DNA from 3 places in the Rahnella sp. WP5 genome. Region 2 is predicted to be linked to each of the others. Evidence: predicted binding sites of a transcription regulator. Region 2 holds the regulator's gene; each other region holds the start of a gene.
What was found. Region 2 encodes LexA, which represses DNA repair genes until DNA is damaged. Its sites were predicted from a motif close to TNCTGTATGTACATACAGNA; they were not measured.

Region 1 (2,278 bases), on a different contig from region 2:
AGTTTGTAAAAACGGCCAGGGAAAGAGAAGTTACAGGGGTGTTAACAGGCGCGCCGCTGATGATTTCGGATTATTCATTAGCATTTCTGAGGTTTTTGAGATTACCCCATAAGGAGTAGTCCACGGTGACCTGCACTTTGCCAGTGCCGTCTTCACTGTTTTTGGTGCAAACACATGGACAAACGTGAGCAAAAAATTCTGGTGAGATGCACTTTTGGTTTTTGCAAGAAACATCAGCCCAGAAATTTAGGCAAAATAGGCATAAATAAGGAGATAAAAAAGATAAAAAATAACTAAAAAAGACCTTTCAGACCCACGGAAGGCAAAATTCAGTTTTTTACCAACTCCCGCAGCGCGGGGCGTGCTGGGACTTATCCACTATTCCTGTGGATAACCTTGTGCATGAGAGTGAGAAAAGTTGCTACAGACGAGTCAGCATGCGGGTTCCGCTTAGTTTGCCCGTATTCGCAGCTTTTTAATGATACTGTTTTTAATCAACGAGTTAGTTAAAAGCAATACAGCCGTAATTCGTTCGTCATAGTTGTGTCAATCTTCGTCAACCTGTGGTCAGAAAATGGAGGGAATGCGGATTTTAGGAAAAAATGTCATCTGATGGTGAGAATTCTCATTCGTCATATCCTAAAAAAGTGCAGCATCGACAGCACGTTAAAACGCCAACACTTTTTATCGATTGGAAGCTGGTTTTATATACAGTATTATAGCGAAGGTAAAATCAGGGCTGGCAAAAATCGCGAAGTCTTTCATACTATTTTTCCGCAAACTGTTCACCCGTTCAGCGCGCACGGCCCTATGCATTCCCATTTCAGTCAGGTAGCCCGTCATGAGTAAAGAGTTCAAACTGCATTCCGAATTTAAACCGTCAGGTGACCAGCCTGAGGCGATACGCCGTCTGGAAGAAGGGCTGGAGAACGGACTGGCGCACCAGACATTGCTCGGGGTAACCGGTTCAGGAAAAACCTTTACCGTGGCGAATGTGATTGCGGATCTGAACCGTCCGACGATGGTGCTTGCCCCCAACAAAACGCTGGCCGCACAGTTATACGGCGAGATGAAAGAGTTCTTCCCCGAAAACGCCGTCGAATATTTCGTCTCTTACTATGACTATTATCAGCCTGAGGCGTATGTTCCGAGCTCCGATACCTTTATCGAAAAAGACGCCTCGGTGAACGAACACATCGAGCAGATGCGTCTTTCTGCTACCAAAGCGCTGCTCGAACGGCGCGATGTCATTGTGGTGGCCTCTGTTTCTGCGATTTACGGTCTGGGCGACCCGGACTTATACCTGAAAATGATGCTTCACCTGACCAAAGGGATGATTATCGATCAGCGTTCGATCCTGCGTCGTCTGGCGGAACTGCAATATGCACGCAACGATCAGGCTTTCCAGCGCAGTACTTTCCGCGTGCGTGGCGAAGTGATTGATGTGTTCCCGGCGGAATCGGACGATCTGGCGCTGCGCATTGAGTTATTTGATCAGGAAGTTGAACGCCTTTCGCTGTTTGATCCGCTGACAGGCCAGGTGCAGCATGAAGTGCCGCGTTTCACCATCTACCCGAAAACGCACTACGTCACGCCACGCGAACGTATTGTGCAGGCGATGGAAGAAATTAAAGTCGAACTGGCGGATCGCCGCAAAGTGTTGCTGGCCAACAACAAATTGCTGGAAGAACAGCGCATCAGCCAGCGTACGCAGTTTGATCTCGAAATGATGAACGAGCTGGGTTATTGCTCCGGTATCGAAAACTACTCACGTTATCTGTCTGGCCGCGGGCCGGGCGAGCCGCCGCCAACGCTGTTTGATTATTTGCCGGCTGACGGCCTGCTGATTGTCGATGAGTCGCACGTCACCATTCCGCAAATCGGCGGCATGTACAAAGGCGACCGCTCGCGTAAAGAAACGCTGGTGGAATACGGTTTCCGCCTGCCTTCAGCGCTGGATAACCGCCCGATGCGCTTTGAGGAATTCGAAGCCCTGGCGCCGCAAAGTATTTATGTCTCGGCCACGCCGGGCAAATACGAGCTGGAGAAATCCGGTGACGATGTGGTCGATCAGGTCGTGCGTCCGACCGGTTTGCTGGATCCGATCATCGAAGTGCGACCGGTAACCACGCAGGTTGATGACCTGCTGTCTGAAATCCGCAAGCGTGTGGCGATTAACGAGCGTGTGCTGGTCACCACGCTCACCAAGCGTATGGCCGAGGATCTGACTGAGTATCTGGAAGAACACGGCGAGAAGGTGCGTTACCTGCACTCTGAT
Region 2 (2,278 bases):
GCAATGAGAGTGGTAAATTCAATAATGTGTAATAAAGTCTACGCCAACCTGACATAAAAACGTGAAGCCTCTTGTTAGCAATTTCGCCGCAAGGATACCAGAAAGATCCGTGGAGATCTGTGGTCATATAAAAGCTAAAATGCTGCAAACACTCTAAGGATCAGTACCCCAAATGGCGAACCAAGTCACCGGATTTACCCGAATTTATAAAGCGGCCGGCTATTCCTGGAAAGGATTCAAAGCGGCATGGCAAAACGAAGCGGCATTTCGCCAGGAGGCCAGCGTCGCTATCCCGTTAATTTTGCTATCTTTCTGGCTTGATGTCAGCACCATTGAACGTATCCTGCTGGTGGGATCCGTCGTGCTGGTCTGTGTCACGGAATTGCTCAACAGCGCGGTGGAATGTGCAATAGACCGCATCGGGCCTGAGTTTCATGTGCTTTCTGGTCGCGCAAAAGATATCGGCTCTGCTGCCGTACTTCTGACCATCATATTGGCGATTTTTGTCTGGGTCAGCATCTTTTGGTCGCGATGGTTCTGATTTGGAATCTGCATTCCAGGAATCAACGTTATGCCCTGTTTTTATTCAATCTTAGGTTTTCATTGACCGTTTAGCTGTATATACTCACAGCAAGACTGTATAAACAACCAGGGGGCGGAATGAAAGCTTTAACGACCAGACAACAAGAGGTCTACGACCTTATTCGCGATCATATCTCCACCACCGGTATGCCACCAACCCGCGCAGAGATTGCATCACGTCTGGGGTTCCGTTCTCCCAATGCGGCGGAAGAGCATCTTAAAGCGCTGGCGCGTAAAGGTGTTATTGAGATTGTTTCCGGTGCATCACGCGGCATTCGTCTGCTGATGGAAGAAGAAGAAGGTTTACCGCTGATTGGCCGCGTTGCCGCCGGTGAACCGCTGCTGGCGCAGCAACATATCGAAGGGCACTATCAGATCGATCCGGCAATGTTTAAGCCGAGCGCCGATTTCCTGCTGCGTGTCAGCGGTATGTCGATGCGTGATATTGGTATCCTTGACGGCGATCTGCTGGCCGTGCATAAAACGCAAGACGTGCGTAATGGTCAGGTTGTGGTGGCCCGTATCGATGATGAGGTCACCGTGAAACGCCTGAAAAAACAAGGCAGTGTGGTGCAGTTATTGCCAGAGAACAGCGAGTTTCAGCCGATCGTGGTGGATTTGCGCGAGCAGAATTTCAGCATTGAAGGCTTAGCCGTAGGTGTTATCCGCAACGGCGACTGGATCTGACCTTCGTACTTCGAGCTATCTCTGCGTTGGCTGCCTTCGCGAACCCCGGTCACATACTTGTGTATGCTCCCGGCGTTCGCTTAGTTGCCGCCTTGATATAACGCGAATTACTCGGTCAGATATGACTAAGTCAGAAATTGCTGTGTCAGATAGACAAGACTAAAACTAATTGAATATGGATGGCGGCCGCCTCTGGCATCCATGTGAATTCAAAGAGAAATGCGTTTCTCTCATCATCGCCCCTTTCGGGGCGATGTCATTTACAGGCATAACCTGAACCTCCGGCATGAGATTCTCTATGCAACATCATTCCCTGCGACACACACTCAAAAACACCTTTTTAAGCCCTGCCGATAAAGCGCTCTGGATGCTGGCGTTGCCGATGATTTTTTCCAATATCACGGTGCCGCTCCTCGGCCTGGTGGATACCGCAGTGATCGGTCATCTCAACAGCCCGGATTATCTCGGCGGCGTGGCTGTGGGTTCGATGATCACCACTTTCCTTTTTATGCTCTTACTGTTTCTGCGGATGAGTACCACCGGCATGACCGCTCAGGCGCTGGGCGCGAAAGATAACCAGCTTCTGGCGCGTGCTTTTGTACAACCCTTTCTTCTGGCTGTGCTGGCGGGCGTCATTATTGTGGTATTCCGTCATCCGCTGATGGAGCTGGCGTTTCACATTGTCGGCGGCAGTCAGCCCGTGCTTGAACAGGCGAGGCTGTTTATCGAAATCCGCTGGTTCAGCGCCCCGGCTTCACTGGCGAATCTGGTGATCCTCGGGTGGCTGCTCGGCATTCAGTACGTTCGCGGGCCGGTGATTTTGCTGATTGCCGGGAATTTGCTGAATATCATTCTGGATCTGTGGCTGGTGATCGGGCTGGGCTGGAACGTGCGTGGCGCAGCCATGGCGACGGCAAGCTCCGAGTATTTCACGCTACTCATCGGGCTGTATTTCGTCTGGCGGGTGATGAAACGACGCGGTATCACCGGCGCAGAAATCACCTCCGCG
Region 3 (2,278 bases), on a different contig from region 2:
CAGCGCCACCAGCAGGGTCGTCGGGCTGACCAGCATAATATTGTGCCGGAGCGCTTCGCTAATCAATTCTGGCTCACGGTCGATAGCCAGCAGAAAAGCGGGCTCAACAGGGATAAACATCAGCACATAGTCGAGGCTGCGCAGACCGGGAAGTTGCTGGTAATCTTTGCGCCCGAGCAGGCGGATATGTCCGCGCACCGAGGCAATATGTTCATTGAGTGCCGCTTCCCGCTCGCTGTCATCCTCGCTGTTGAAATAGCGCTCATACGCGACCAGGGTCATTTTGGCATCAATCACTACGTCTTTATTCTGCGGTAACCTGACGACCACATCAGGTTGCATCCGGCTGTTGCTGTCAACCTGCACGCTGACCTGAGTCTGGTACTCATGCCCTTCGCGTAAACCGGAAGCCTCGAGCACGCGGCTCAGCACCACTTCCCCCCAGTTGCCCTGCGTTTTGTTGTCACCTTTCAGTGCCTTGGTCAGGTTGACGGCTTCACGGGCCATCTCCACATTCAGTTGCTGCAGATTGCGGATCTCATGCGCCAGCGTATGGCGTTCACGGGCTTCCTGCCCAAAGCTGTCCTGCACCTGACGACGGAAACCATCCAGTTGCTCGCGCAACGGCAACAGTAACTTGTCGAGACTTTGCTTGTTCTGTTCGTCGGCACGACGGCCATTTTGTTCGAAAATCCGGTTAGCCAGATTTTCAAACTGGCTGCTCAGGCGCTGTTCGCTGTTAATCAGCAGACGCTGCTTTTCTTCAGCCGCCATGCGGGTTTCATCCAGACGGGTTGAAACCTCACGCAACTCTGCTTCCTGCGCGCTGTTGATTTCCCGCTGCGCACGCAGTTCCTGATTCAGTTGCTCACACTCGTTTTGCCAGTGGGCAAGCAGTTGTAATTTTTCCTGACTGGCCGCCTGCAGGCTATGCAGTTTGCGCAGCTCAAGTTCAGCCTCGCGCAGTTGCTGCTGCCCTGATTGCCGCTCGCTTTTGTGCGTATCATTTTCCGCTTTAGCCTGTTCCAGCGATTGTTCCAGCAAACGGCGCTGCGTTTCATACTCCGTCTGCTGTTGCTGTTGGCGCAGGCTGGCGATAAGCCAACCTACGAGTAAGCCCATTAACCCCGCCCCCAGGGCTGTCAGGATGCTGATATCCACGCGATTTCCCTCTTAAAGTCTCTTGCGGCCAAGGTAATGTCAGGCTGTATGGATGTCCAGTCTATTTTCTGTTGCATTGAGCCTTTGCGAGACGTCTTCCAAAAAGGAATTTCTCTGTATTTGCCCCCTTGCGATAGCCAGCCACAGAGAGCAGCATTCAAAACCAGCGGCTCAGCCACTGAATGCCGAAAGCACCTGGCGCCAGGATGCCGAAAGCCCAGATGAGTGCAGACGTCACATTCGCAATCTGGAAATATTTTTGCGGCATACCGCAGATACCGGCAACCAGTGGCACAACGGCACGAAGCGGGCCAAAGAAGCGGCCAATGAAAGCCCCGGGCATGCCCCATTTTTCAAAGAAAGCATGTCCACGAACCAGCATTTGCGGATGGCGGGAGAAAGGCCAGAAATTGCCAACCCGATCCTGATAACGGGCACCAATCCAGTAAGAAAGCCAGTCTCCCAGGAAAGCGCCTGCGGCGGCAGCAGCCCAGATGGGCCAGAACGGAATACCGGTTTCGCCAATCAGCGCGCCGAGTCCCAGCAAGATAAACGTCGCCGGGAGCAGCAGGGAAAGGAATGCCAGAGACTCACCAAAAGCCAGAAAGAAAACGATCGGTGCAGCCCACACCTGATGGGCACGGATGAAGGTAGTGGTGTACTCAAGAAGGTCGTGAACAGTCAAAAATGCAGTTCCTTTTGTCAGAGTTCCGGGAGGAGATTCATCAATTATTCCAGATGGATTACTAACATGACCTTAACAGATCTGCTTAGCAGGGCAAAAAAATGGGCCGCCAGAGGCAGCCCATTGATGTGATGATGTGATGTGGTTGTTTTAGTTTTATAGGGACTAAATAAGCCTGCGGGCTGCTTCTACAACAATCTTCACCGCATGACTTTCAGTCTTTTTCATGGTTTCCGCATTAGGGATTTCCTGCTGCGTGCGGTTCACGATAACACCCGCCACCATCCCCGCGCGCAGGCCCTGGCTTGCACACATGGTCAGCAGAGTCGCGGATTCCATTTCGTAGTTCATGACGCCCATTTCCTGCCACTCTTTCATCGATTCTTTGAAGCGACGGACAACACGGCCAGAGTAAGTGTCATAACGTTCCTG

Region 1: a site for LexA is predicted at 697-716, ahead of uvrB (excinuclease ABC subunit UvrB). Genes of this name have one in related genera too.
Region 3: a site for LexA is predicted at 1,204-1,223, ahead of rmuC (DNA recombination protein RmuC). Genes of this name have one in related genera too.

Annotation. Positions count from the first base shown of each region.
Region 1 covers NZ_KN050721.1:508,723-511,000, forward strand. The annotation lists gene uvrB (excinuclease ABC subunit UvrB) at 842-2,278, shown strand, end outside.
Region 2 covers NZ_JQJR01000012.1:28,796-31,073, forward strand. The annotation lists gene plsB (glycerol-3-phosphate 1-O-acyltransferase PlsB) at 1-55, opposite strand, end outside; gene EX31_RS11840 (diacylglycerol kinase) at 173-541, shown strand; gene lexA (transcriptional repressor LexA) at 661-1,269, shown strand; gene dinF (MATE family efflux transporter DinF) at 1,568-2,278, shown strand, end outside.
Region 3 covers NZ_JQJR01000016.1:18,246-20,523, forward strand. The annotation lists gene rmuC (DNA recombination protein RmuC) at 1-1,161, opposite strand, end outside; gene EX31_RS14635 (DedA family protein) at 1,319-1,846, opposite strand; gene udp (uridine phosphorylase) at 2,012-2,278, opposite strand, start outside.